One region of the Spirosoma flavum genome, then DNA from elsewhere that is predicted to be linked to it. Evidence: riboswitches for the same ligand, from Rfam matches in the RefSeq annotation. Region 1 holds a riboswitch; the other holds the start of a gene.

What was found. Region 1 has a riboswitch for S-adenosylmethionine ahead of metH (methionine synthase). Riboswitches for the same ligand answer to the same signal wherever they lie in the genome.
Region 2: it holds a riboswitch for S-adenosylmethionine, as region 1 does, so the genes downstream of both, ACFS25_RS17145 (O-acetylhomoserine aminocarboxypropyltransferase/cysteine synthase family protein) here and metH (methionine synthase) in region 1, are expected to answer to the same signal.

The regions. Positions count from the first base shown of each region.
Region 1 covers NZ_JBHUOM010000023.1:1,180,397-1,196,000, forward strand. Annotated here, with positions in the region: gene ACFS25_RS25660 (M14 family metallopeptidase) at 1-2,750, opposite strand, end outside; gene metH (methionine synthase) at 3,206-6,991, opposite strand; SAM riboswitch class I at 7,092-7,200, opposite strand; gene ACFS25_RS25670 (SxtJ family membrane protein) at 7,276-7,638, opposite strand; gene ACFS25_RS25675 (DUF5989 family protein) at 7,642-7,791, opposite strand; gene ACFS25_RS25680 (SGNH/GDSL hydrolase family protein) at 7,810-8,964, opposite strand; gene ACFS25_RS25685 (carbamoyltransferase family protein) at 8,981-10,843, opposite strand; gene ACFS25_RS25690 (hypothetical protein) at 11,022-12,104, opposite strand; gene ACFS25_RS25695 (Ppx/GppA phosphatase family protein) at 12,415-13,305, shown strand; gene ACFS25_RS25700 (hypothetical protein) at 13,384-14,202, opposite strand; gene ACFS25_RS25705 (GNAT family N-acetyltransferase) at 14,343-15,293, shown strand; gene ACFS25_RS25710 (hypothetical protein) at 15,365-15,604, shown strand, end outside.
Region 2 covers NZ_JBHUOM010000019.1:11,989-27,592, reverse strand. Annotated here, with positions in the region: gene ACFS25_RS17200 (SusC/RagA family TonB-linked outer membrane protein) at 1-1,234, opposite strand, end outside; gene ACFS25_RS17195 (carboxypeptidase-like regulatory domain-containing protein) at 1,951-2,310, opposite strand; gene ACFS25_RS17190 (amidohydrolase) at 2,484-3,842, shown strand; gene ACFS25_RS17185 (SDR family oxidoreductase) at 3,920-4,717, opposite strand; gene ACFS25_RS17180 (S66 peptidase family protein) at 4,730-5,638, opposite strand; gene ACFS25_RS17175 (DUF2306 domain-containing protein) at 5,746-6,606, opposite strand; gene ACFS25_RS17170 (ion channel) at 6,710-7,702, opposite strand; gene ACFS25_RS17165 (Na+/H+ antiporter) at 7,815-9,416, shown strand; gene ACFS25_RS17160 (glycosyltransferase family 2 protein) at 9,603-10,616, shown strand; gene ACFS25_RS17155 (polysaccharide deacetylase family protein) at 10,553-11,377, shown strand; gene ACFS25_RS17150 (DUF721 domain-containing protein) at 11,462-11,788, opposite strand; SAM riboswitch class I at 11,977-12,080, shown strand; gene ACFS25_RS17145 (O-acetylhomoserine aminocarboxypropyltransferase/cysteine synthase family protein) at 12,332-13,645, shown strand; gene ACFS25_RS17140 (homoserine O-acetyltransferase family protein) at 13,698-14,792, shown strand; gene ACFS25_RS17135 (GDSL-type esterase/lipase family protein) at 14,799-15,392, shown strand; gene ACFS25_RS17130 (esterase family protein) at 15,467-15,604, shown strand, end outside.

The sequences.
Region 1 (15,604 bases):
AACGTTCCCTGTGATTGAGCCCGGAAAGTAATTTCAGGACCAAATGCATAGAATTTACCGGAACCAACCGGTGCTACAAAAGCGGCAACGCCATCTTGCAGATATGACTGCCCCCATGCCCAGCCACTGCGCAGTGGCTTGTTCGTATCGAACCAGGCTAATGGTTTAACCGTACCTTTTGCAATGGCATCGGGTGCTAAGTTAAATACTGGACTGGCGTCAAAATAAACATCGCTTTGGTTCGACATACCCCAGGTTGCGGTTTGGGTAGAATCCAGACTAACGCGCAACACACTGCCGGGAATGTAGTATTTTTCATTCGGCAGCGGTTTTTCCTGACCACTGGCAGTCATCTCCATAAGTGCGTTTTTGACCGGTAATCCTAAATGGTAGGCCAAATTGGTGCTACTACCAATAGTTACTACCGTCCCACCAGCTTCCAGGAACGTTTTTAGCTGCGGAACTGACTTACTGGCGGTAATCTTACCCAATCTCGGACGATATTCGGCAGGTGTGGTTTCTTCTTTCGGAGCACGTTCGAACGCGCTAAAGATATCCTCTTCCTTGCCACCAACGGGCGGAATTGCGCGGGTAACGAAAACAATAACGTCATAATTTTTGCGCAAATTACCGGCATCAATATCCTGTGGGTAAATAACCTTCATCGGGAAATGATACTGTTCCATCAACCAGCGAATCCAACCCGACGGCATTGAACCACCATACGAATCCCAAAGAGCAATACGCATTGGGGCCACTTTAACCATAGAAGTAGTTGGACGTTTTGACAGACCAGTAATCTCCAAATCGAGGTCTTTAGCCGATTTATCTAACAGAGATTTTGCTTTAGCCGATGCTGGAACGAAAAACGCGCCTGACTCAACGGTCGATTTACCGCCAATTCCGTTAGGAAGACGAAACACGTCAATGCCCGATGCGAGCAGATCGTTAACCGCAATAAATGAGTTGTTTGCTTTAGCACTCAGCAAATAACCCGCACTTGGAGCGCCTGTAATGTGACCCTCCGGTGATTGGAGTTCTCCATACGGAAGCTTTTTGAATGGACCATCGAAGCCGTCTAAGATACGATCAAATTTAACATTCATCAGGTAGGCAAGTGTCCAGCCAGCAGCATCGTAAGGGCGAACCGGCGGGCCACCCGGATATTGAAAATCATTAGGGTGATCTTGTGGCTCGAACATATCTAACAGGTGTGGCCGGAAGGCTTGATCTGTCTTAATTACATAAGAACCCGCTTGGTACTTTTTGCCAGCCACGCTGAAATCGGCAGTTGCCTCCTGAACCTGAATACCGGTTCTGACTAACGCGTTGATGAACTTAACGGCTGTAGCGAAATCAGGCTGATTGATGGGAATAACGAACCCCCGCGGATCGCGCAGAACCGGCGCTTTCATAATAGTATCATAGTACTTTATCGGCATACCACCTCCACGGGGAATCATGCCATATTGCGCTAAAGCTGCATTAGCAGGCGAAACAACTTTTTTGGGGTCGTTTTTATAGGCTTCATCGATAGCATCAATTCGCTTGGGTGAAAGCGCCCAGTAATCTTTGCTGCCGCGTTCGATGGAATTCTTGCCCATACGGTAAATGTTGAACAATAATTCATCTCCATAACGAGCCGCATAATTCAGCACCGAATAGTTCAGCGATACTGAGTAGTCGATTGACTGCTTAAAATGCCACTTCTGCGGAGTTACCGGAAATGGGGTATTTCCGTTTGGAATCAAGCGTTTAGGAACCAGCGGTATATCTTCCGGCGTTGGTCCGCCAATGATTTCCGTCAGCAGCCCAATCATGTTGTGAAAGTGCGTAGTAGTGCGTAAACCACCGTTGTACCACGTTGAGAAAACAGAACCACCAAGCCGGGTAAAGCCCGGTTTATTTTCGGCATTCAGGCGGTTGATCATCGCGGCACCGAGGGCATCAATGCCCGTTACCATCAATGGATCGAAGACGTAGTTGAACGGATCACGATAGGGTGGTCCTGCCAACACCGACCCCGCCGGGCCACTCTGGTGGTGATTATACATGATTTGCGGAATCCAATCGACAAACAACTGACGACCAATATTCTGGGTCTCCTTCATGTTTAGCATGAAGAAATCGCGGTTGTTATCGTGGCCGACGTATTTCTGATAAAGCCTTGGCAAGTTATCCAACACCCTCTTTTCGGGAGTGGGTTCGCGCATATACCAGTTGGTCACAATTTCCTGCCCATCGGGATTAGCGTGGGTAAGCAGAATGATGTCGTGATCCAGAATACGCATCGTTTCAGGATCTTTTCGACTCACTAGTTGCCAAATTGTTTCGATAAGTTGATGCGTTCCAACGGTCTCCGTAGCGTGCAAACCGCCGTCAATCCAGACAATAGCTTTCCCTTCATCGGCCAGCGCGTGTGCTTGCACGTCGGTGAGGTTTTCAGCTCGGGCGAGTTTCTGAGAAATTTCCTTGTAGCGGTCTAACTTCTTGAGGTTCTCCGGCGAGGAGACGATCAGCATATATTGATGGCGACCTTCTTCTGTCAGGCCAATATCAACCAGTTTCACGCGATCAGACGCAGCCGCTACTTTCTTGAAATAAGCCTCGGTTTGCGTATACGTTGCCAGATGATAATCATCCCCGATGTTGAAACCAAAGTGCTCTTTAGGCGACGGGATAGTTTGTGCCCAGGCTGTGGTCAGACTGAGCAACAGAGTGAAAAAGAGTGTACAGGGAAAATAACGCATTGTTGAGGAATTGAGTTGGTTTTTATATAGAGTTAGCTTTCGGTAATGCGATTATTTGTGTGGAAGCGGACACGCACATGATCGTTATATCAATTAAAGAGTAATTATAATTTATTATATTTTAGTAATCAGTAATATGACAGAATAAAAGTCTAAAAAATGCATTTATTTAAACATAATATTCTTTCCTTTATAAACTGCCTATATCGAAGTTGATCCGTTAGGGGTTTGCCGGATGGCTATTATAGATTACCTTTCTGAGTGTCCACCTATTGACTCGCTTTCATGTCAACAGATGGACGAAGTTACAATTTTGGACATGAATTATTCAACCTCTTGATTCACCTAAGGACACAGTGTCAGGGCATAAAAGAAGAACTTATTCAACAGAAATGCCCGGCCAGAGGGTCGGGCATTTCTATCAGGCGATGTCGTGACTAACTGCACTACAAATCTCAAATATCATAACTCAGCACTGGCGATAACCACTTTTCAATTTCCTCAACCGGCATATCTTTCCGCTGGGCGTAGTCCAGAATCTGGTCTTTGTTAATTTTCCCAAGAGAAAAATACTTCGATTCAGGGTGCGAGAAATAAAACCCGCTTACTGCCGATGCCGGATACATGGCGTAACTTTCCGTTAGTTCAATATCTATTTTATTGGCATCCAGCAGATCAAACAAAGTCCCTTTTTCAGTGTGATCGGGACAGGCCGGATAACCCGGTGCAGGCCGGATACCTTGATAGCTTTCCTTAATTAACTGTTCACTGGTCAGGGTTTCATTCATTGCATACGGCCAGAATTCCGTCCGAACACGCTCATGCATCCGTTCGGCGAATGCTTCGGCCAGGCGGTCGGCGAGGGCTTTGACCATAATACTGTTATAGTCGTCGTGATCGAGTTCATATTTTTCAATCAGGGCTTCGATACCAATGCCCGTTGTTACGGCAAATCCACCGATGTAATCTTCACGACCGCTTTCGAGTGGGGCAATAAAATCAGACAGGCAAAAGTTAGGCAAACCGGGGGCCTTCTGGTTCTGCTGACGCAGAAAATGCAACACCGTTTTGGTATCATATATTAACTCGCCAGCCTGACTCACCGCCGTCTGCGACTGAGCTTTACTAATTCTATACTCAATATGCCGATGTGAACCATGCCGTTCGCAAGCCACCTCGTGCGTAACTTCCTCAAAATCGTGTAGCAACACGTCGTCATCAGCCGAATTAGCCGGATAAAACCCAACAACGGCCTTCGCTTTCAGAAGCTTCTTATCAACAATTTCCTGTAAAAGCTCAGTGGCATCGTCGAATAGTTGCTTAGCTTCTTTACCGACAATCGCATCCTCAAAAATAGCGGGGTATTTACCGTGCAACTGCCACGTTTGGAAGAACGGGGTCCAGTCAATATACTTCACCAATTCGGCAAGGGAGTAGTCTTCGAAATAACGATTTCCCAGAAAAGTGGGCTTCGTCGGCTCAAAGGTATTCCAGTCAATTTTGGTGCGGTTGTCACGAGCCTTGGCAATGGTCAGGCTCGACTTTTCTTTTTGTCGCTTGGCATGGTCATCACGAAGTTTGACGTATTCGGCTTTGATATCCGTGAAAATTTTCTCCCGTGTCGAATCCGTTTCACTGATAAGACGTCCGGCAACGGGAACACTTCGACTGGCATCCAAGACATGAATAACTGGCCCGGCATAGTGCGGATCAATCTTTACGGCGGTGTGTATGCGTGATGTTGTTGCGCCACCAATGAGTAACGGAAGTGTAAAACCCTGCCGCTGCATTTCCTTCGCCACCCCAACCATTTCGTCGAGCGAGGGGGTAATCAGTCCACTTAACCCGATAATATCTACGTTATGTTCGCGGGCAGCATCTAAGATTTTCTGCGTCGGCACCATAACGCCGAGGTCAATAATTTCGTAATTATTACACCCCAGCACAACACCCACAATGTTTTTCCCGATATCGTGAACGTCACCTTTAACGGTTGCCAACAGAATTTTCCCGGCTGATGATGACCCAGTACCCGATTTTTCGGCTTCGATAAACGGCGTCAAATAAGCCACCGCCTTTTTCATTACCCGCGCTGATTTTACGACCTGCGGCAAGAACATTTTACCCGCGCCAAACAAGTCACCAACAACGCTCATGCCATCCATGAGCGGCCCTTCGATAACGTGCAGTGGTCGCTCCACCTGATGTCTGACCTCTTCGACATCCTGATCAATATAGTCTGTGATGCCTTTAATTAACGCGTGTTTAAGCCGTTCGCGAACGGGTTCGAGCCGCCAGCTTTCGTCTTTTACAATCTCTTTACCTTTGGCTTTTACCGTTTCAGCAAAATCGACTAATCGTTCGGTAGCGTCATCCCGGCGGTTTAACAAAACATCCTCGCAGCGTTCGAGCAGGTCTTTCGGGATACTGTCATAGATTTCTAATTGTCCGGCATTGACAATGCCCATGTCCATACCGGCGCGGATGGCGTGGTAAAGAAACGCCGAGTGCATAGCTTCACGTACAAGGTCGTTGCCCCGAAAACTAAAGGAAATATTGGATACGCCCCCGCTTACTTTTGCCAGTGGGAGGTTTTGCTTGATCCAGCGCGTGGCATTGATAAAATCGACCGCATAGTTATTATGCTCCTCAATACCCGTGGCAACAGTCAGAATGTTCGGATCGAAAATAATGTCCTGCGGGGCAAAATGTACCTTATCAACCAGAATCCGGTAAGCCCGTTCGCAGATCTGGATACGACGTTCGTAAGAGTCAGCTTGTCCCTTTTCGTCAAACGCCATCACGACCGCAGCCGCCCCGTATCGTCTGACAAGTTGTGCCCGCTCAATAAATGCTTCTTCGCCTTCTTTGAGTGAAATTGAGTTAACAATGGCTTTCCCCTGTACGCATTTCAAGCCCGCTTCGATAACTTCCCATTTCGACGAATCGACCATGATAGGTACGCGGGCAATATCGGGTTCGGCAGCAATCAGGTTCAGGAAGGTTGTCATGGCCTCCACAGAATCCAGCATGCCTTCGTCCATGTTTATGTCAATCACCTGCGCTCCCCCTTCAACCTGGCCACGGGCAATGCTTAGCGCTTCGTCGAAGTTACCCGCTTTGATAAGGCGCGCAAATTTCTTTGAACCCGTTACATTGGTACGTTCACCTACGTTTAGAAAATTGGTGAGTTCTGTAATTTTCAGCGGTTCCAGTCCACTCAGTTTCTGATAGGGCTCAGGTTCCGGTAATTGCCGGGGTGGATATTTGGCCGCAGCCTCAGCAATAGCACGGATGTGGTCGGGTGTGGAGCCGCAACAGCCCCCAACAATATTGACAAAGCTATTTTTAATGAAATCCTCGATTTGCAACGCCATCATTTCCGGCGTTTCGTCGTACTCGCCAAACTCGTTGGGCAAGCCCGCGTTTGGATATGCCGACGTAAAAAATGGGGATTCCTTGGCAAGCGTTTGAATATAAGGCCGCATCAGTTCGGCACCAAGTGCACAGTTCAACCCTACACTCAGCAGAGGTAAGTGCGAAACGGAGTACAAAAAAGCTTCGGTCGTCTGGCCTGAAAGTGTCCGACCACTAGCATCCGTAATGGTGCCAGAGATCATGATGGGCCGAACAGTCTGCTGTGGATTTAAATTGAAATACTTGTCGATGGCGAACATGGCCGCCTTCGCGTTGAGCGTATCAAAGATCGTCTCAACCAAAAGCAAATCTGCGCCACCTTCCACCAAACCGCTTACCTGCTCATAATAGGCATTTACCAGATCATCGAATGTGACAGCGCGGTAAGCGGGATTGTTCACATCGGGAGAGAGCGAAGCCGTGCGGTTGGTTGGGCCCATCGCACCAGCGACAAAGCGCGGTTTGTCGGGATTCTGACGAGTAACTTCAACGGCAACTTCTTTAGCCAGCCGAGCCGACTCGTAGTTAAGTTCATAAGCCAACTCTTCCATGTAATAATCGGCCATAGCAATGGTCGTACTACTGAAGGTGTTGGTCTCGATAATATCGGCCCCTGCTTCGAGATACTGGCGGTGAATTTCTTGGATAATCGCCGGTTTGGTCAGGGATAACAAGTCGTTATTACCCTTTACATCATGCGGAAAGTCTTTAAATCGCTCACCCCGATAATCGGCATCAGTCAGGTTATACCGTTGAATCATCGTACCCATCGCCCCATCGAGGACGAGGATGCGTTCGTGGAGAAGTTCGTATATCGTTTTCAAAGGCAGTATGGCAATGCGTGATAGTCAGAGAGCCAACAATCGGCGCACTAAAAAAAGTCCAAAAAGTCAAAAACGCTTATTGACAAAAAGACAGATAGCTAACTTATCTATCCCGGTTTGTGGTCGGGAGGAATTTGGCACCGTTTCCCTAGGCTGGTTGGTTGCCAAGACATCATCGGGTCCGTTCCCTCCGTCTTTCTGGATAAGCTAGTACAAAATTAAACAAAAAATCGGGCGTCCCAATAAAGGGTACGCCCGAAAATCAATCTATTCCTGTACCGTACTTACCACATTTGTTCCAAATCCTCTTTCGTATACAGATGATTACGCTCGGTGTAAAACGACTCCTCGCTAGTTCGTTTGATTGACAAGGGGTTCTTGGCTGTCATCCGATACAACAGGGCGATGGGAAATAAAAACACGAAGAACAATACCGACAAGATGATTTTGCCATTGATATTCCCCAAGATCTCGGCCACTTTGAACCAGGCCTTCACAATGAGGTCGCCTGCCACCGGAATAGCCAAGCTCAACAGACCCACAGCCGCTGCAGCATAGAGACACCAGGGCGACTTAAATACAAAATACAGTACCACCAGCCCGGTCACTATAACCAACTGGGCTTTTACTTTTTCGGTAACATCCATGTGTTAAAACAATGTATAGATAAACGGTGCCACGGCTGAACCACCGCCAATAACAATCAGAACACCAATGAGCAGTAACAGAATAATCATTGGAGCCAGCCACCATTTTTTGCGCTGCTTCAGAAATTGGAAGATGTCGTGTAAAAATTCCATGAGTTAATTCGAGTTTGCTTACTTGTTAACAGATGAGAGTTGATTAGCGCCCTGATTCGACTGCACAAGCCGAAAAAGAGCCTCGCCTACCCGTTGATTCACAATTGGACTAGCGTGACCGTCATTGCGACCTACAACCCGATCAGCCGGGGCAATATCGACCATAAGTTTGCCTGCGTCCAGAATTGGCACATTGTTGGTCTTGAAAAAATCTACTACTGGTTTAACATATTCAGCCGTTTTCTTTATGTTGTGTGAGAATGGAAACATAACCACATAAAACCGTGAATTATGTTCTTTAGCATAGGTGATAAACTGGTTGAGGTCGCTAAGGTGATCGTTGATAATAGCCGGTGTACCATAAGCGGTTCGGGCATACGTATCAAACGGCGCAAAGTTACCATGAGGAAACTGCCAGTAAAGATAATTCAATAGATAAGACTTAATAAACAGGGATTGCAGCGCTCGGGGTACATCGGAGTAGGGTTTAAATCCTGCCGGTATCAACCCATGATCGTGAGCCACCTTTTCAATATCATTCGGGAAATATTGCAAAATCAGCACGTCCGGCGTTTTACCGAACTTCACCAAACGGGCATATTCATCGCGGGTGTCCGAACCGGATATGCCCAGGTTGTAGGTCACATACTGTTTGCTGCCCAATTTTTCGCTCAGAACGTTGCCATATCGCTCATCCGCCGATTTCAGTCCATGACCAGCCGTAAATGAATCGCCTACAATCAAGACCTTCTTTTTGCCCAGCGTATCCGTCTTCGGCGTATCACGATAGTCGCCCGTCATAGGAGGCCAGTATCGTTCAAACCAAACGTGCGAGGCCAGGGTGAGCCCTCCCTCCTGACTTTGTGCGACAAACATAAACCCCATCTCCACGAAAATCAGCAGCACAATAAGCGGCACTAATAAGGTTGCTATGTTGCCAAACAGCCTAGGTGGATTCGGATTCTTAACAATACCATAATAGTACAGTCTCAATAGCTCGATGACCAGCAGCAGAAATAGACAGCATTTGGCCAGCCGGACGTATATGTTGTCAAATAATCCTTTGTGCGGAAAGTCGAAACTAACCCCAAAATGATCACCGTAGAAGACAATGAACGTTAAAAATCCCAGTAAGAGCAGGCGAACAGCACTGGAAACGAGTTTTGATTGCATTAAAACAGATCGGTCGTTAATCTAAAACAAATTCTTCTTTCCAGTTGTCTTTCTCCTGCCATTCAGGTTGTTTCCGCTTGTCGAACAGGTAGTTACCAACGGATAGATAATCCATTTCGGTACGCATAAAGCAACGATAGGCATCCTCGGGCGTACAAACGATGGGTTCACCACGCACGTTGAAACTGGTATTAACAATTACGCCATAGCCCGTCAGTTGCTTAAACGAATCAATTAGCTCATAATAACGAGGATTGGTGTCCTTGTGAACGGTTTGGATACGGGCTGAATAATCGATGTGCGTAATCGATGGCAAGTCGGACCGCTGATAATAGAGTTTCTCGCGTAGCGGAAAACTGGCATAGTCAGCGGGTACGGGCGTCCGGCGTTTTTCAGCCACCGGATGAACTAGCAGCATGTAAGGCGAAATACCGTCGTAGTCGAAATACTCGGCACAGTCTTCGGCCAAAACAGAGGGTGCAAAAGGTCGGAACGATTCCCGGTATTTAATTTTCAGGTTTAGCTTTTTCTGCATCTCGGCATTGCGCGGGTCGCCCAAAATGCTGCGTCCGCCTAACGCCCGTGGGCCAAATTCCATCTGTCCCTGAACCCAGCCAAGTACATTACCTTCAGCCAATATTTTGGCGGCATCGCGGCTTAGTTCGGTAAAATCGGTGTAATGCGTGGCTACTGCTTTGTATTTTTTAGCCATCAGTTCAACATCCAGATCAGAGAAGGTCGGCCCTAAATAAGAGCCTCGCATGGCATCACGCTCGGTCGTTACCACCCGCTCCTTCCCAAAATATATATGGTAAGCTGCCAGAGCTCCACCTAACGCTCCGCCCGCATCACCCGCAGCTGGTTGAATAAATATGTCTTTGAAAAGGCCGGATGCCTGGAGTTTTCCGTTCGATACGCAATTGAGGGCTACCCCACCAGCCAGTACCAGCGCATCGGCATTGGTCAGGCGTTTGGCTTCACGGGCCATATTCAGCACAACCTCTTCGGTCACATACTGAATGGCCAGCCCCAGGTTGCAATGTTCAGGAAGTAACTCGTCTTCTGGCTGGCGTTTAGGAAAACCGAACAATTCAGCCCATTTGTCCTCGTTCACCATTTTCAGACCAGTGGCGTAGTCGAAATAGTCCTGATTCAGCCAAACAGATCCATCGGGCCGCAGATCGGCCAGTTTATCTTTGATGGCGGCCATATACCGGGCCACATCCGGCGAAGTTGGGTCACCATAGGGGGCTAATCCCATTAATTTATACTCGCCGGAGTTAACCCGAAATCCCAGAAAATACGTAAACGCCGAATATAATAGCCCCAGTGAATGCGGAAACCGCATTTCTTTGAGGATGGTAATATTTTTACCTTCACCTACACCAATGGAAGCCGTAGCCCACTCGCCCACACCATCGATAGTCAGAATAGCCGCCCGCTCGTAGGGGGACGGATAGAATGCGCTGGCTCCGTGCGAGAGATGGTGTTCAGGAAAAAGTAGTTTTACCTTGCTGGCTGGGTCGTAGCCTAACTTCTCCAGCTCCTGCCGAATGAGTCGTTTCAGAAACAACTTTTCCTTAAGCCAAACCGGAATCGACATCAAAAATGACCGCAATCCCTGAGGGGCAAAAGCATAATAGGTTTCCAGCAATCGCTCAAATTTGAGCAGAGGTTTGTCGTAGAATACAATGGCATCCAGCTTGTTCAGGTCTGCTCCACTGTACTGAAGGCAGTACTTGATTGCCTCAGCCGGGAACCCCGGATCGTGCTTTTTACGAGTAAACCGCTCTTCCTGAGCAGCGGCAACAATACGTCCGTCTTCAATTAATGCTGCTGCTGAATCGTGGTAAAAAGCAGAGATACCTAATATGGTCATGAACTATAGTACTGGTCAAACAGGGCCAAAAGTAATGGTTTTTTTTGTCAAACGTTGCATGGCGTCCAGTCCCACTTAGTTTCCGGTTAAACGACGAGATTTCAGTCAATGCGCGTCTTACACTTGTTATTTATCAACTGAATAGCTACCCCTATGACGGTTAAGGCAGGGTTGACATTTACTGATCAGCGGCATTCCGATCTGATTCAAGCCCTAAATCGGTAGCTAACGTCTGGGCCACCTGCCGGTAGGCTTCGTCATCCGGGTGCATATTATCATAGGCCGTTTTCCAGGAAAGCAAGGCTGAATAGTCCATTACCTTCAAATGGGCCTGTTTAAATAGTTGTCGTAGTTCAGGAGCCATCGGATAGGCCGGAAACACAATTACATAGAAGTCGTCATTTCCAAACTGTTTTTGATACAGTTCCTCCGATTTCTTAACGATACGAACAAACTGTTCATACTGCTCAGTATTGTATCTTCTAGGAAGGTTAATATTAAAAAATTTAACTATGTTGCTTTTGTACATTCCACGAATCAGCTCTAGATAAACAGGGTGTTTCTGTGCGTATGCACCCTCCACAGCTAGTGTATTGGGGTTAACATAAGGCCAATATCCATTGGAATTATAGATCCATTTGGTGCTGGGAGCTACGCGTGCCAAATGATCTTCGATATACGTGTAAAAAGCAATTCCTTTTTTTTCGACTACCTCTTTTCGAATATCAACAGCCTGTTGAAGCGCCAGCATATGAGCCGGAGAATACCCTGATACACCATAATTATAGGGTCGGTAGCCAGTCTGTTTGCCAAAAAAATAGGGCATAGTACTCGTATCTGATACCGATTCTCCATACGTAAACGAGCAGCCTAAAAACAGCGCATACTTCCCAGCAGCCTGACGATTATCGAAGGGGGTAAAACGCCGGGATAAGCTGTCTATAGTATACGTAACAGAAGCCGTTTTCCCTAAAAATGGCCGTTTCCCCTGGTCACCTTTATCCTGCCTTATTGGGTATGTTACTGTATACGGGCCTGGTGCTGGCCTAAGTATACCTAGACTATCATATTTTATCAATGTGAGCTTATTCTGCGCCGAATTTGACTTACTTTCTGGTACAGTACTATTTGTAGCCTCATACGCAGCCCTTTCTTTCCAATGTAACAGAAGACTACATACACCTTCCAGCACTAACCAGCTAAAAATAAAGCTTAGCAATGATACTATACTTCCTTTAATCCACACTTTGCTGTATAACATAATATACTCACTAATGAGAACTCCTACTATTCCTGAAAGGCGAATATCACTCGTTTCAAACGACTAGTACGACAGATTGTTTTACTCTATAAACTACCCCATATGTTAACTTCTACTTATGCCGATTAGCTTCATTTTTAGCCCGGCTAAGTATGGTAACGGACCTGAGGTGACGTTTCCGCGTTGGGTAAGCCTGTAATCATTTAGTATAGAGTCCAGTTCGATGTTATCCGTTGAAAATAAACGGTAGAACGTCTCTCAGTACCCGCAAAAAAATTACCTTTGGCTATTAATAAAGCTCTGATAAATCTTGAAACTGGCAGCCATTGATATCGGTTCAAACGCGGCCCGTCTACAAATCTCGACGGTGTTGCACAATGATAATCTCGTTAGCTTTAAGCGAGTTGAGTACGTACGTTTTCCGCTCCGGCTAGGTCATGATGTATTTAATTTTGGGTTCCTGACGCCCGAAAGCGAAGCTAGAACGACCAAACTTATGCAGGCATATAAACTGCTGATGGAGCTGCATGAGGTAGAAGATTACATGGCCTGCGCTACTTCAGCTATGCGGGAGTCGTCTAATGGTCATGAAGTTGCCAAACGAATTGAAGCCTTAACTGGCATTAAAATCCATATTATCGATGGGCCTAAAGAAGCAGAGCTTATCAATGATGTGGTCGTTCATGCCTTAGATGAGCGGCAATATCTTCACATCGATGTTGGTGGTGGCAGCACCGAACTAAATTTGTATGTGAACCGCCAGAAAGTCAACTCAAAATCCTTTAAGGTCGGTTCAGTACGCTTGTTGGAGGGTAAGGAACACAAGGGAGCGTGGCGAAAAATTGAGGATTGGGTTGAGGAAAATGTCGATGCCTTTCAGGAGGTTACTGCCGTTGGCACAGGCGGCAACATTAGCAAATTATTTAATCTGGCATCCAAAGTCTCTGAAACAGAAACCACCCGAGCCGAAATTGAGCGTATTCGGGATTTCATTGCGGGCTTCAGCCAGGAAGATCGTATCAATAAACTTCGCCTGAACGCCGACCGGGCCGATGTAATCGTGCCAGCCGCCGACATCTATTTATCAGTTATGAAGTGGGCGGGAGCCACTAACATCATTGTACCGGATTTAGGTCTGAAAGATGGTATTATTCAGTTAGTCTACGCCCAATTGGGTAAACGCAAACAACCAGTCCAGTAAATTAACTTCAACAAAAAGCCCCTGCCAGAAATTTCTGGCAGGGGCTTTTTGTTGGAATTCTCACACTATTTTATGATCTCAGATTTGGCGTCCACTCTTTGTTTTAGCAATAGTCATCGGCATGCAACTTATAGGCAGACAGTTACACGGAGCGTTTGTCATTAATATAGACCGATCAGTGTAACAGCCAGATGAATTATAGATCCGAACAGTATAGAGTTTCGGAATACCAGTTCGACTACCATTAGTAACAATCACACCGTCGGCTGGTATGGCCTTGCCCTGGCCGGTGAACGTGCCCTTGATGGCCATCTCATAGGTATCTGTTGGAGAGTATCCGGTGAGTGATACTTGCCCATCATTTTGCGACTGGGTTCCATAACAAGTAGCCTCCTTCACGACCACAGAAGCGGTCGGATTGGCTTTAATGTAAACGATAATTTGTGCAAAAGGAAGGCAAGTAGGATTCGTTGGCGCCTGTTTCAGTCGGGCATATACGTAATATAGACGATCTTTTGTACCCCAGTTAGCCGGAAAAAGTACGTTTCGCAGGGTAGCTTTACCGTTTACCAGAACCGGTTCACCAACGTAGGCAACGCCATTTTCTTTATACGGATTCGTCTGAAGCGCATCGAATCGAACAAATTCAATTGTGCCTGTCGTATTAACCTGCAAGCTGTCAATAACCCTTTCGGTACAAACCGTTACGGACAGCATACGGGTATTAGTAATAGTGGGGCAACTACCTGTTTGCGCCCATAATACGGGTGTAATCAACAAACAGAGCAGGCTAAGACACGCAATCTGGGACCAATACCGACGCGATTTCTGTCCGTGATCTAGCATCACCGAAAACACCTTTTTCGTATACTTGACTGAAAAATAAGTATTCTGCATGAGCGACTTAAGATCATTTATCGGTGATTAAACATATGTTTCGACTCTAGCATAAACAGTTCGTCACACGAAGATAGTCGTCTCATTTGTTACTTTATCCTTATTACTATCGTCCCTACAGCCATGACATATTTTATCACATGGCCGAGCACACCATTTTGCTTCAGTATAGCCCCCAATCAGCCTATATTCCCAAATTCTGCCAGTCTGGTTTTTTATTTAACGACCATCAACATCTCCAGCAACAAGACAGCGGAAACTTTTATTTGCTATCAGCCCTGAATCAAACAACCCAACAAGCCGAGGCCCGATGCGCTTTCTACATCTGTTCTGATGAAGCTATCAGCCCGGTTGCCGCCCCATTTGGCTCCATCGAATTTGCCGAAAGCCTTCCAGATGCGGTACTGGATAGATTTCTCGTTTCTCTTTTAGAAGCCGTTCGCGGTGTGGGAGCCCGTAAACTACGGCTTGTAAATTACCCACATTGTTATGCACCACAACAGGCTGAGAAACTGACAGCTATACTCGCCAAACACGATTTTTACCGACTGGAAGCTAACCAAAATTCTTTCTTGCCAATTGGTAATAAGCGGTTTGAAGCTCATCTTATTTCAGCAGAGCGTCGTCGACTGCGCAAGTGTCGAGAGGCCAATTTCCAGTTCGTCCACTGGCAAACGCCAAACTTAACCGAGGCAATTAATTTCATTCAGCAAACCCGCCAACAGCAAGGTTACCAGATGACCATCAGCACCGAGCGTTTGATTGATTTATGGCAGAAATTCCCAAACCAATTCTCAGTTTTTGTTGTAAAAGATGGCACACAGTTAGCCGCATTATCTATAACGGTTCGTGTTCGAGACGACATCCTGTACAATTTCATACCCGCATCTCATCCTAGCTATCACGCCTTCAGCCCAATGGTCATGTTGATTGACGGGCTGTTCACGTATTGCCAGCAACAGGAAATACGCCTGCTTGATTTGGGAGTATCACTTGACGCCAATAGGCAACCGAAGCCGAGTCTAATGCGTTTCAAACGTAACCTTGGTGCACTGGAGTCGCCAAAATTAACCTTCGAGAAGGTAGTATAGGGTAGAAATAACCGTCTGCCATTTTTTTCGTTGTTTTGTAGAAAAAAGGCGCGTTCCTATGTGCCGCTTACATGGTCGAAGCCAGTTTCAATTCCATTAGTCAATTTCTGAGCGACCTATTTGCATCGTTGGTGTCGCTGCTTAAAGTATCAATTCGTGGTCGGTATGCAACTCGCTTGCCCAATCCACAATTGCCTGTTTGCTCCGTGTTGGGCAATGGTCCGTCGTTAAATGAATCCTTAGCTGAACAATTCGATTTTATCCGGCAAACCGAAATTGTCTGTGTTAATAATTTTGCTCACGCTGAAATC
Region 2 (15,604 bases), on a different contig from region 1:
GAATTGCCGTAAGCTGACCGAATGCACTACCGCCATTGCCACCGGGAACACCCTGCTGCACCGTTTGTACATACGTACCGGTTCCACTAATACGCAATCCATTCTGAAGTTTGGACTCACCACCGATCTGGATGTTAGTACGGTTAAACTTCGTGTTTGGAATAATCCCCTTTTGTACGGTATTACCAATCGCCAGAATGTAGTTCCGGTTCTGATCGCCCGATGCTATATTAACTGAGTTTTGCAGGATACTACCCTGTTTGTAGAAATCCCGGATATTATTAGGATAAGCCTGATAAGGTACTACCTTGCCCTGGGCATTAGTTACTGAGGATAAGGCCGAAAAAGCCGGTCCCCAGGATACCCCTGATGTGGGTACATAATTATTCAGGGTTCCCTGTCCATAGCTGTTCTGATATTTAGGTAAGCCATAAACATTTTGAACGTTATACGACGAATTGAGGGTGACCTCCGTTTTGCTGTTTTGGTTTCGTCCCGACTTGGTCGTGATGACGATAGCACCAGCCGAGGCTCGGGAACCATACAATACGGCAGCCGCAGGACCTTTCAAAACGTTTAACGATTCAATACTTTCGGGGTTAATGTCAGCCAGACGATTGGAAGGCGTTGAGCCGAACAACGTATTCTGCGTGCTATTGACGTCATTACTAAAGATAATACCGTCCACCACGATCAATGGTTGGTTGTTACCTGTGAACGATGTAATACCGCGAATGTTGATGTTAGTTGACGCACCTGGTGCACCACTGGCGGTCGTAATGCTTACGCCAGCTACCTTACCCTGCAACGCATTCAGTACATTCGGTTCTGACCGCTGCGATAACGCATTGCCACTTACCTCTTGGATTGCATAGCCTAACGACCGTTTGTCGCGCTCGATACCCTGCGCCGTTACCACAATTTCGTCGAGGCTCTGTGCGCCTGCCACCAGGGCTACATTGATAGTAGTTTTGTTGCCAACGGCAACTTCCTGACCCGAAAAACCAATGAAACTAAATACTAGTCTTGCATTGGCTGGCACGCTGATACTGTAATTCCCGCTGGCGTCGGTTATGGCGCCACGAGTTGTTCCTTTTACCTGCACGCTCACACCTGGTAGGGTAGAGCCGTCGTCTGATGAAGTGACCCGGCCACTCACCGCTACATCCTGCGCCAAGGCTGGCAAACAGAATAGTAGCGAAAGTAGCCAACTGCCTAATAAAATTTTCCGCATAAGAAAATAAGAGTTAAAACATATAATAAAATCCCACGAATGGGAATACAAAGTTAATGTATAAACACTAATTGCTACCGTCTCCGTAGAAGGTTTTTTGTGATATTCCAATAATCACACTTATACGAGTTTCAGTATAAAGTAGATACTTTAAAATAGTTACGTTTTCGGTACAAAAGTCGATAAAGGGGAACATAGCTATGATTGACATAGTGGCTCTAATTCGATCTGGCTACTCCATGCGAGACTAGTGGAAAGGTTATAAAATTGACGAATTCTAAAATTTACACTTAACTATTCGTTTATTAGCCTTACTTAATATGCTTTATATCAGTGCTGTAGTAGTGGATATGGATAAAAGGGTGATCCATAACTTTAAATCATAAAAAGCCAACCAGTAGAGGGATATTTACTTACTACAAAAGTGATTTAAAATTTTACAGCGTTAGCAATTATGTATTGAAAAATGTATAAATATCAAGATAAAAGTACTTAAAAATTTACTAAGACAATATATAATACTTATTCTGTTCTATCTATCGAAACTAGAAGTTTTGGTAGATTTTTGACTAATTCCGGGAAAATACTCATTAATCGTTTTTGTCTTGTCAGCGTGATTTTCCGGTTCGATAAGACAAAGACGATTAATGAAATGAATGGTTTGGCTATTGTTTTAGATGCATCTTAGTTCAAACTGATGCTGATTCATTCGTTGTTTAATTAATTATTCTTAGACTCTCTAGCCAATTGTCTTGAGAATATATGTGTGTAGAGACTTTGACGGAGGCTATTAACTCAACGTTTACTACAGCGCGAGATCCCAGCACGATCTCTTGGGAGGCAAAGCCAATCGCCGAAAAAACCAGTGTGGGATTGCCCGGAACGGCTAAGCGGTAATTTCCCTGAGCGTCGGTTGTTGTTCCATTCTGAGATTTCTTTACCGTGATTGTAACACCCGGAAGAGCACTTCCATCCTTGCTAGCCGTTACGTGCCCTGTTACAGTATGATCCTGCGCCTGCAAAGGCAAGTAGGATAATACTAATAAGAAAAAGCTTCCTGTTAAAGTTTTTTTCATTGTCGTTCAGTTGATGATATAATTTTGAATTAATAAATTTGAAGCAACGAAATTAATGGATAAGATATTTAAGTCAATAGATTCTATGGAGAAAGTGTATATTATCGATAAAGAAAATTAAAACGTAAATTGCCTATAATACTATATTTAAACATGAAAAATTGTATAATTCTATGAGTAATTATCAACTTTGTAGGCGTGTATTACTAATTGGCGGCCTTGCTGTTCAAACGGCCTTTGGACAAACAGCAACGCTTAATGCCCGAATGGATAAAACAGCAGAAAGTATTGAAAAAAAGGTGGTTACCTGGCGTCGGGATTTTCATCAGCATCCGGAATTAGGTAACCGTGAATTTCAAACGGCATCCAAGATTGCCGCCCATTTGCAGTCACTCGGATTTGAGGTTAAAACGGGTGTTGGTAAAACGGGTGTTGTTGGTTTGCTTAAAGGAGGTAGACCCGGTCCTGTTGTCGCCTTGAGAGCTGATATGGACGGGTTGCCTGTTACCGAACGCGTTGATATTCCTTTCAAATCAGAGGCCAAAACAGAATATAACGGTCAACAAACGGGCATCATGCACGCTTGCGGACACGATACACACGTAGCCATATTGATGGGTGTGGCAGAAGTGCTGGCATCGGTTAAGAACGACCTGCGCGGTACGGTCAAGTTCATTTTCCAACCAGCTGAAGAAGGTGCTCCTGCCGGTGAAGAAGGTGGTGCCGCTTTAATGATAAAAGAAGGTGTACTGGAGAATCCTAAAGTAGACGCCATTTTTGGCCTGCACATTAACTCGCAAACCGAAGTTGGTACCATCAAATATCGGCCTGGTGCGACAATGGCGGCTGTAGATTCATACGCTATCAAGATTAAAGGTAAACAAACGCATGGCGCATCTCCGTGGTCAGGTGTAGACCCGATTGTAACATCAGCGCAGGTGGTAATGGGACTGCAAACAATCGTTAGCCGTAATATTACCCTGACCGACGACGCGGCTGTTGTATCCGTTGGAGCCTTGCACGGTGGTATTCGGCACAATATAATTCCAGAAGAAACTGATATGATTGGAACAATCCGTACGTTTAGTCCACAAGCGCAACAACTTGTGCACCGACGTATCAACGAAATCGCGACTAACATTGCCGAAAGCGCGGGAGCCAAAGCAGATGTGACAATTACTGTTGGCTGTCCGGTGACATACAACGATCCTAAACTAACGGACCAGATGGCGCCAACGCTCGAAGCCGTGGCTGGTAAGAACAACCTCAAACTCACACCTGCCGTGACAGGAGCCGAAGACTTTTCGTTCTACCAGCAAAAAGTACCGGGTTTCTTTTTCTTCCTGGGCGGTATGACAAAGGGTAAAAAAGTAGAAGATGCCGCTCCACACCACACACCTGATTTCCAAATTGACGAAGGTGGTTTTGTGCTTGGTATCAAATCGCTTTGCCACCTTACTACTGACTACATGGAGCTTGCCAGTAAGGGCGTTGCCATTAAAGAACTCAGTACGAATGCGAGTGGGAAATAAGATTTAACGGCAGAGAAATCAGGGGGTTAAATAGAGAACATTCTCTATTTAACCCCCTGATTTCTTGTGATTACCCGTTACGCTCCTTCCCGGTCTCGTAAGACTCGGGACAGTAATCCCGGCAGAAACCGTTTGAGGTAAATACCGTAGATTTCAGTACCACCAATATAGACCTCCTCTTTTTCCTGAGAAACCGCTCGCAAAAGTCGCCGGGCAAACTCATCAGCGGCCATACCCTTTTCCTGATTCGTATCCATTTTGCCATGAATCTGGCCGTGAGCACCCAGAGCGTTCGTAGAAATAGCTGTACGAATATAGCCTGGGCAAACAAGGGTCACGCGTAGACCAACGTTGTACGTTTCGGCCCGGAGCGAGTCGAAAAAGCCGTGCAGCGCGTGCTTACTGGCGCTATAGCCCGAACGCTGTTTGGTGCCTAATTTACCCGCTACGCTGCTTGTGATGACAAAATGCCCGCTGCCCTGTGCTAGCATGAGAGATAACACGGCTTGGGTGAGGGCTACGACACCAAAAAAATTTACATCCATCAGACGCTTGTAAACCGAAAAATCGGTCTCTACAACGCTACTCCGCTGAGTAATACCCGCATTCTGAAAAACGTAATCGATCCGGCCAAAGCGCTGGCGTACGGCTTCGACATGAGCGGGCAAGCTTTCGGTATCGCTCATGTCCATTGGCAGCACCATCACGTCAGAAGCAGGTAGCCCTGTTTGCGCAGCTACCCGATGCAGTTCATTTTCACGCCGGGCCGATAGCACTAGTTTAATCTTCTTTGTTCGTCCCAATTCAAGGGCAATGGCTTCGCCGATACCCGACGAGGCCCCGGTAATCCAGATAACAGAATCGGAAAGAGGCATATTGACCGGGCGTTAGGGATGAAAATTAAGTCGGCCTGTTTTCTGCTGCACCACTAATTCCACCACTTTCCCAATTGGCAAAGCCAGATTATAATCAACGTGCCCAGCCGGAAAATTGACTAATACGGGATAGGCGTAATCAGAAACGGCATCGGTAATAATCTCGTATGAATCTTTGCCGAACGGCAGTGACAGGTTCGCCCGCATATCCGTAAACTGCCCTACTACTAAACCCGCTAGCTCGGCCAATCGTCCGGCTCGGCGAAGTTGGGTCATCATGCGGTCGAGAGAGAAAAGAGTTTCGTCAACATCTTCGATGAAGAGAATTTTGCCGCTAAAGTCCATATCGGTTGGCGTGCCGATTGAGTTGATGAGTAAGGTCAGGTTGCCCCCTACAAGTGGTCCAGTGGCTTTTCCTTGTCGGTTGAGAGCGTGTTCTGGTACAGCATAGTGCGTAGGGAGTTCACCAAACAGCCACTGCCGCACTGACTCCAGCGACTCGGCCCGGTTGGGATCGCCAAATTGCCGGGGCATAAGGCCATGAAGACTCACCAGACCATGATTGTGCAGTAAACTCAGGAGTACTGTTACATCGCTGAAACCTACGAGCCATTTTGGATTTGCCTGTAACCCCGACAAATCCAGCCCGTCGGCAATGCGATAACAGCCATAACCACCACGGGCCGCGAACACCGCCCGCACAGTCGGGTCATCGAAGAAACGTTGGATATCGGCTCGGCGGAGGTCATCAGAACCGGCAAATGGGCCGTCGATGGCGTGTAAACTATTTCCTTCGATAACATTGAGCTGCCAATCGTCGCGCAGAATCCGCAGCCCATCGGCTAGCTCGTTGTACGGAAATCGACTGGCCGGAGCCACCACACCGACTGTGTCGCCGGGAGATAGAAAAGGTGGAAGCATTCAGTTAAGTAGTTATCAGATTGTGGTAGGTATTGTCCCAATGGTTGACATGTAAGTACGCTTGTCAGAAATGCGCGCACCCTCATCCTCTTGCTCGCTAATATTGGTTAAGCGGGAGACAGCCAACTCAAAATTGCGGGACCCCAATAATACAGCGTGAAATAATAGCTACCTAACAATAAGAATCCGGTTGCGAAGAGAAGTACAAAGGAGGCCGACAGCCTGAGTGCAGGAGAACTTTTATAATTCCGTGCTCTAACAAACGCTTCGACTACTAACAGATTGGGGATATAGAAAAAGAACGCCATCACCATATCAAACGGGCCACTAAACGTACGGGTATGGCCAAGGCCGTTCGTTAAAAGCAGCCAGAAGCCATAGTCCATTCGGTACAGCCAGGAACCGATAGCCAGCGCGTACAAGCGCAGCGCCCATGTACGATGCCTGTCCATATTGCCCGCTACCGCGTACCGATACGTTGCTATTGCCGAGATGAACATTAAGATGCCGTAGAGGGAAAATCCGATGTCCATCACTAAACCACCAATAGTTCCTGTAACGGCGATGAACGCTAACCCGCCAACGGCGGCAAGCAGGCACGAGATCACGTATAAGCGTCCAATCCAACGGTGCAATGCGGGAAAACGAGCTCTAACAGAGTCAATTAACTGGATGCTTCCCAGGATAAGAATGATGCCCCCTGCCGCAAAATGGAAGCCAATTCCGGTAGTGGCAGTAGTCGCACCTTGCTCGTGTAAGCCCGGTAATAGGTTGTTCCATCGGTCCATTTTGTCCTCATAAAGGGCGGAGGCATAGAATGCCAGAATGTATAAACCGAACAGGGCAGCGCTGGCCCAAACTGTAGCCACAAGTAAAATGCTTGACCAGCGCAAGGCATTTACACTCAATTTGTTCAGTAATTGATGGCTGGCAGGTTGGGAGATAGTATCAGGTATAACCTTTGCCATACACTTTACTTTTTATGAATAGATGAATTATCCTGTAAAGAAAACTACTTCTTTGTATAGAAAAATGCCTGCACCAACTTTAGCTTTTTTAATTTACAGCCTATTAATTCAGATCAATATCTTCAGTATCATCTAGTTTATCTAAATCGAGCTTAACCATTCCGTGCTGACTACTGTCAAACATGGGCATAAACTTTTGTCCCCAGAGAACTTCATTGTATCGGTAAGAATAGCGGCTATGCACCGACTGTGCGAATGTATCGTCCATTGCCTGTAAGGAAATTAAAAACTCGGTATCCGATTTCTCCAGGTCTTCGGGTGTACAGCCAAACAGAGGACTTTCTGTTGTAATCGGATGGACCAGCGTCCAGTTTGTTGGGAAGAAAGCTATTTTGTTTCGCTCTAAATTAAGGCCGTAGTATTTCCGAAAAGGTGTGCCGTCGGGTTTATTTTCAAGGCGGGAAATCGTAACGGTTACCTGCAAATCGATGAGCTGATTGGCGCGTGTGTTAATGATGCGGAACATCCACCCATTGACATCTAAATAAGGGGCAAAAACCGATTGCTTAGAAAATCGAACGTGTGCCACCGGCCTTGAAAAACGACCATACAGCAGCCCTGTCGCCAGTGCGAAGGCCAGCAAACCAATCATAGATTCAAAAGCGGCAACCGAGCTAGTCAGGAAATTCGCGGGCGAAATATGCCCATACCCAACGGTTGTGAGGGTTTGGGCACTAAAGAAAAAGCACTTCCAGAAAGGGCCGTTCAGCGCTTTATCATCTATACCAATGAGGGTTTCGGGTCCGGCCAGCATATACATACTGGCAAAGAAAAAATTCGCGACTAAATAGAAAATAAGAAGCCAGCCCAAAAACTGAAACCAGCCCATCATAATGAGTCGATTATATATATTCAGCCGGTCGCCTAATGTGTTGTTAACGTGAATAATGTTAAAACTGCCATCTTTGTTAATCAGCCTCGAGGAGGAGTCGGTCAGTTTTGTCCCAAAACCAAGATCGTCACGTCGTTCTTCTTGCTCAACCAATTTGCTGTTTTCGGGTGCATGGTTAAAAAGACGGCGGTTTGTTGAGTTCATAATGGATATATTGGTCGGTATTAGGTAAAGAAGGGGCCTACTAACAAAGTTATTGCAAATTTGTCCTGCTCTTCAACCCATAACCTGAATTATCCATCATTCTGTTCACCTTATGAATCCAATTGAAATTATAACTGGTCTACTTGGTGTAACAACGTTATTGGCAGTTATAGCCCGTCGATTGCGGCTATCCTATCCCATTTTATTGGTTGTTACCGGACTATTCATTGGATGGATACCCGGTTTGCCGCCTGTTATATTATCACCAGATGTCGTTTTTCTGGTCTTTCTACCGCCATTGCTTTATTCTGCCGCTTGGCAGATAGACAATAGAGAATTGAAACTCTATAGTCGCTCGGTATCGTTTCTGGCCGTTGGGTTAGTATTATTTACCTCGACCGTGGTGGCCCTAGTTTCTTATATGTTTATTCCGGGGTTTTCGCTGTCGCAGGGTTATTTACTTGGGGCCATTATTGCCCCGCCAGATGCTGTGGCGGCCTCATCGGTTACGAAAGGACTAAACATTCCGAAGCGTATTACAACCATACTGGAAGGTGAAAGCTTAGTGAATGATGCCACCAGTCTAATTATTTACCGGTACGGATTAGTCGCCATTTTAACCAGCCAGTTCGTATTGTGGCAGGCAGGCCTACAGTTTATTGGCATTGCCCTGACTAGTCTGGCCTTAGGGCTGGCCATTGGTTGGGTAATGGCTCGGGTGCATCAAGCCATCAATAAAGATACTGTTACGAATACGGCAATAACCCTGCTGATACCCTATGGCTCCTACCTGATTGCCGAAGAATTGCATATTTCTGGCGTGTTGGTTGTTGTAACTGTTGGTCTGTTTCTGTCGGCCCGTAGTGGTGAGATATTTACCTATCAAAGTCGGTTGCAAACAAATTCAGTTTGGGCCGTTGTTGTCTTTTTGCTCAACGGGCTGGTATTTATCCTGATAGGGTTACAACTCCCCACAATTGTGTCGGAATTGAATGGCTATACGCTTCCTCAGGCGGTCACTTATGCCTTGTTAATCAGTGCAGTAGCTATCGTTTGCCGGATTGTATGGGTTTTTCCGGGTGCTTACTTGCCCCGCTGGTTGAGTCGGCGTATTCGGGAACGGGAACAAAAACCAAGCTGGCAGCAAATTGCTGTTCTGGGTTGGGCTGGTATGCGGGGCGTTGTGTCGCTGGCTGGTGCGCTGGCCTTACCCATCACAATGCCCAACGGTCAGTCGTTTCCAGGCCGTGACCTAATCTTGTTTATTACGTTCGGCGTCATTCTATGTACGTTAGTGCTACAAGGTCTGACGTTACCAGTGCTGATTGATGAATTAAACGTTCGGGAGACGATTGACGAAAAGCTGGAAGAACGTCAGTTACGTCGAAAAATGGCTCAACAGGCTATTACGCACTTAGAAGCTAATCATTCGGCGGGGTCAGTTCATGATGATGTGTTAAGTTACGTAAAAAATGCTTATGAGCTAAGAATCAATGAGTTAAATGGAATGCTCCGGGCACAAAATACGTCAGAACGACCAGCCGAACTTTACCAGCAATCTGTCCGACTTCAATTAGAGTTGCTATCTGTAGAACGAACTGTACTGATTGAGCAACGTAAGGATAGTTTATTGGATGATGAAATACTTCGAAAAATGGAACAGGAATTGGATTTAGAAGCTGCTCGCCTTTCCTTAGTACAGCCTATAGAATAAAGTAATAGAGAGTTGTTAAATTATGAAAGCCATTAGTAGATAGGGCTTTAGGAGTAGAAGAAATAAGATGTTAATAGTTTGCCGCTAACATTTAATAAGGTAATATTGAAAAACTAGGTAAAAATACTTAATTTAGCTAAAAATTAGCGAGAAGCCGTCCGTAACGGTCTTAATCACAAATAGAGCATGGAATTTCATCCGGGTATGATCAGTTTAGTCGTACCAGCGTTTAACGAAGAAGAGAATTTATCGGTATTAGTACATCGGCTTATGGCCGTTATGGAACGGTACGAATCGTACGAAATCCTGATCGTGGATGACGGCAGCTCCGACCAAACCCGTCACGTATTAAGACAATTGAGTCAGGCATATCCCGTTGTTCGCTTTCTTTCGTTTTCGCGTAATTTTGGTCATCAGATGGCGTTGCGGGCTGGGTATGACAACGCTTATGGTGAGGCTGTTATTTGCTTGGATGCTGACCTCCAGCATCCGCCCGAACTGATTCCGACATTAATTGACAAGTGGCGTGAAGGCTACGAAGTCGTTTACACTGTTCGGCAGTCTGACCCTAAATTATCTTGGTTTAAGCGCGCAACCTCGAAATATTTTTACCGATTGCTCCGCCACGTTTCTAACCTGCAAATTGAGGATGGCGCGGCTGACTTCCGGCTCCTTGACCGGAAAGTGGTAGATACCCTCAAGCAGTTTAAGGAAAATGATCTCTTCCTGCGGGGCGCTATTTCTTGGATAGGTTTCCGACAGTGCCGTATACTGTACGAACCAGCCGCCCGCTATGCTGGCCGGACGAAATATTCGTTTCGTAAAATGCTGCAATTGGCCGCAATGGGCATTACATCCTTTTCTACGCGTCCTTTATATTTGTCGGTCCTGCTCGGCTTTAGCATGTTTATATTTGCCGGGTTGTTCGGTGCAGAAACGTTATATGAACGCTATTTCACGAATGAAACCGTATCCGGCTGGACAACACTGGTATTGCTTATGGTACTTATTGGTGGCGTGCAGTTCATTATGATTGGCATCATCGGCGTATATTTGGGTAAAACGTTTGTAGAAGTAAAAGGCCGCCCTGCTTATATTATCGGCGATACGAGCGAGATAGTGGAGAGTGTAACAACATGGCAAGCCCCAACCAAGGAGCCGCATCCAATGCGGGAAGTATTTTATTCACCGTTGACGTAGAAGAGTTTGATACCGCCGTTGAATTCGGTCACGACATTCCGTTGAGTGAACAAGTGGCCGTTTCAACGCGTGGGTTGACTTTACTGGCTGAACGATTCGAAATAGTGGGTGCCCGCACCACCTTGTTCACGACCGCCAATTACGCCCTTCATGAACCCGAACTGATTCGGGATCTGGCACGAAAACACGAAATAGCGTCGCATGGCTACTTTCATACGACGTTCGAGCCCGCCGATTTGTTGAAATCCCGACTGGCACTTGAGGAACTACTTAACCAGCCGGTAACAGGCTTTCGTCGGGCTCGGATGGGCTTTGTTGATCCAACCGATGTGCAACAGGCTGGCTATCACTATAATTCATCATTGCACCCAACCTGGTTGCCCGGTCGTTACAATCATTGGGGCGAACCCCGGCATCCATTCCGTGAATTGGGCGTCTGGCAGATTCCGGCTTCGGTTACACCTATAATTCGCCTGCCGCTATTCTGGTTGAGCCTGAAAAACTTTCCGTTCGCTTATTACAAACAGCTCTGCCGTCAAACCTTAAAGTCTGACGGTTTCCTGAATCTGTATGTTCATCCGTGGGAGTTCACGGACCTGTCGGCTTATGAGAAAATCCCAGCCTACGTGCGTCGGCACTCGCGGGATGCGTTACTTGACCGGGTGGAAAACCTGTTGCGTTATCTAAAACCGCTTGGTGAGTTCGTAACGATGGACGAGTTTACTCAGGAACTGAACCGAAGGAACCCGGCTAAAATTTGAGTCTTTTGGCTCACCTCAAACAAATGCAACGGCCATATCTATCAGGATATGGCCGTTGTATTTGTTTGAGGTTTGATCGGAATGTCAAATGAAAACCACATCTTCAATCACGTCTGTACCCATATCTTTATTAACGAGCTGAATTAGTTTCTGCTTGGCATTGACGAGTTCACTGCGGAGAGGTGCCGAGGCAATTTCAATATAGAGTTTACGGTCGCGAACATAAAGTCGGCTTGTACGCGAGGCAATAGTTGGTCCCATCATACGGCCCCAAAATGCTTCAAGGTACGTTTCGTTGAAACGTGTTTGAAGTTGATATGTTTTTAACAACTGCCCTATTGCATCTTTTAAAGACGTGACTCCGGCCACTCGGGTGGCTTTCTCACGGTTGTATCGGTACGGCTGATTCATTGGGCGGGTGTCTTATTGCAAAAGTAAACAATGAATCGACTTAACAAATATCCATTTGCTAACTGACGATAAAAAAAGTTTATTGAATAGAAAAAAGAATTGGTGTTTGGATTCGCACCATTTGGCTAGTATACTTGCGGTATCAAGTCAATAGCTACGCGTCAATTCAGCGACTCACGACGTGCATTGATTTATACAGAAGCGGGGAGAGATCAGGCTCTGTGAACCGCTGGCAACCTACCACATGGCAAGGTGCTAACTCCTGCCTAAACTTATTTAGGAACTATAAATCGTTAACTCACATGCTCTACAACAAGCAGTGTATGCCCCCGGCCAGATGGTCCAGCAGGGTGTACTAAGCACTCTTCACTTACCGCCACGAAAACCGGGAGGGTTTGTCGTGCGCAATCTTTCGTTTTCTACGACTCACTGTAGGCTGACGCGTCAGTTGCAGGCTACCTGTGGCAGCAGCTACCTATAGAAATGCCAGGCAGAAAATCGCACATAGTGCAATAGAATAAATCGTAAACTATTCCCTAAATCATGTCTGAACTTCATTTTGATACTCTCCAACTGCATGCCGGTCAGGAAGTCGATTCGGCTACCAATGCCCGTGCAGTGCCTATTTACCAAACCACATCGTTCGTGTTTAATGACTCGGCACATGGGGCCGATTTGTTTGCGCTGAAGGCGTTTGGAAATATCTATACCCGTATTATGAACCCTACCTCCGACGTATTTGAGAAGCGCATGGCCGCTCTCGAAGGTGGGGTAGCGGCTTTGGCGGTAGCGTCGGGGCAGGCGGCTCAGTTCATTGCACTAAGCAATATCCTGAATGCGGGCGATAACTTTGTAACATCCCCGTTTCTGTACGGTGGCACGTATAACCAATTTAAAGTTTCGTTTAAGCGGCTGGGCATCGATGTCAGGTTTGCCAATGACGATAAACCTGAATCGTTTGCTACACTGATTGACGATAAAACAAAAGCTATCTACCTTGAAACAATCGGTAACCCGCGTTTCAACATTCCTGATTTTGATGCCTTCGCGACGCTGGCGAAAGAGTATGATTTGCCGCTTATTGTCGATAATACATTTGGGGCGGGGGGCTATCTTTTCCGACCCATCGAACACGGTGCCGCCGTGGTGGTAGAATCAGCAACGAAGTGGATTGGCGGTCACGGAACGAGCATTGGTGGCGTAATTGTAGACAGCGGTAATTATAACTGGGGCAACGGTAAATTCCCTCAATTCAGCGAACCGTCGGAAGGCTATCATGGTATGGTGTTCAGCGACGTATTCGGTGTTGGCGGACCCTTCGGCAATATTCAATTCATTATTCGTGCTCGGGTAGAAGGGCTGCGTGACTTCGGACCAGCTATCAGTCCATTTAATTCGTTTCTGTTACTACAGGGACTGGAAACACTCTCATTGCGGGTAGACCGCACCGTGCAGAATGCACTGGCACTGGCCCAATGGCTCGAACAGCATGAACAGGTCGAAGTGGTAAACTATCCCGGTCTGGAAAGTAGCCCTTATCACGAACTGGCAAAAAAATACCTTGGTCGTGGCTTTGGTGGCGTATTTTCCTTTAAGGTGAAAGGTAACAGCGATGCCGCCAACGAATTTGTAAATAGCCTGAAATTAGTGAGTCATTTAGCTAACGTTGGTGATTCAAAAACGTTAATTATCCACCCAGCCGCCACCACCCACCAACAACTGAGCGAACTGGAGCAGGCCAGTGCGGGCGTTGAATTGGGTGTACTACGTGTTTCGGCGGGTATCGAACACATCGACGATATTAAAGCTGATTTCGAGCAGGCTTTCGCTAAAATTGCCGAGCCAGTTCTCAGTTAAACAGGTTTAGCCGGGCCGCCGGCCCGGCTAAACCTACAAACTATAAACTTGATTGAACCTACAGTACTTCGATTATAAATATTCGTTCCCGCTCGAATCGGGGGAAAGTTTGCCGGGATTCCGGCTAGCTTATACTACACGCGGCACCCTCAACAGCGACCAGTCGAACGTTGTTTGGGTGTGCCATGCCCTGACCGGCAATGCCGACGCGGGTGATTGGTGGGGGGGCATGGTCGGACCGGGTAAGTATTTTGACCCGGAACCTACAGCCAAATCAGGTGATTTTATTGTCTGTGCCAATGTGATTGGTTCGTGTTACGGGTCTACGGGGCCATTGTCGGTGAATCTAACGACAGGCCAACCGTTTTATCACGATTTTCCGATGGTTACAATTCGTGATATAGTAGCAGCTCTGGATCTACTGCGGCAGGAGTTGGGCATCGAGAAAATCCATACCTGCATTGGTGGTTCGGTAGGGGGTGAACAAGCCGTTGAATGGGCTATTCTCCAACCGAATCTTATTGATAATTTGGTGGTTATTGCAGCTAGTGCCATCGCTTCGCCCTGGTCTATTGCGTTTAACGAAGCGCAGCGAATGGCAATTGAAGCCGATCCAAGCTGGACCGAACGGCGCGATGATGCGGGTTTGGCCGGTATGAAAGCGGCTAGAGCTATGGCAATGATTTCATATCGCAACTACGATACATATGGTTTCACGCAGGCGCTCGACAATAATGAGCAATTAGATAACTATAAATCGGCTGGCTATCAACGCTATCAGGGTGAAAAACTGGCTGACCGTTTTAATTCATTTACGTATTGGGCGCTGTCGAAAGTAATGGATTCGCACAACGTTGGCCGAAACCGGGGTAGTATTCCAAATGCACTGGGTCAGGTTAAAGCTCGAACATTGGTCGTTGGCATTCGTTCTGATCTGCTTTTTCCACCGCTAGAGCAGCAATTTTTAGCGCGTCATATCCCTGATGCCGCCTACGAAGAAATAGATTCTCTCTACGGGCACGATGGTTTTTTAATTGAATTTCGACCGCTGACGGGCATTATCCGTAAGTGGATGGCGAGTGCAGCTTCGGCTGATGGGGTACCGGTCCTCAACTCGCTCAAAACAAGTAGTCAGCCGGTTAAATAGAGAAGTATGGTTTGGTACGAAGACGACGTTCGACAACTTGAAGTTAAACTTATTGCTTTGCCACCGGCTCCGGACAGAGTCGTTTTTTATGGAAGTTCATCCATTCGGCTTTGGACAACGCTGGCGCAGGATTTTCCTCAGGTCAATACCCTTAACTTAGGGTTTGGAGGCTCAACATTAGCGGCTTGTGCCTGGTTTTTTGAGCGATTGATTCTTCCAGCAACGCCCAAATCCATTGTGTTTTACGCCGGAGACAATGATCTCGGCGATGGTCGCCATCCAGAAGAAGTTTATCTGTTCTTCTGTGCTTTTGCCGAAAAAATGGGTAAATTATTGCCAGGTGTACCGGTATCTTTTTTATCGATCAAAATCAGTCCTTTTCGCTGGGGTATTGCTAACCAAATACAAGCCACGAATAAATTAATTTGTGGTGAGTTGGAAAAAATGCCCGGCTGCCATTATGTTGATACGACAACTCCCTTGCTAGCCGCTGATGGCAGACCCCGACGGGAGTTTTTCGAGAAAGATGGCCTCCACCTGAATCCGGCTGGTTATCGGATATGGCAACAGGTGTTACAACAGCAAGCTCAAATTTTTTAATAATTTGTTGATCCGATTGCTTGTTACTATTCGCGTTAAATGTTACAACTTCACGGGTACTTAACGCTATTGTTATGCACCGAGAGTATCATAAATGGTTTAGTCCAAATCTGAACCGTGATATGGAGTTGCTCATTTTAGGCCATGCGGGCGCACGAGTGCTGGTATTCCCAACTCGGCGCGGGCGCTTCTATGAGTATGAGACGTTGGGA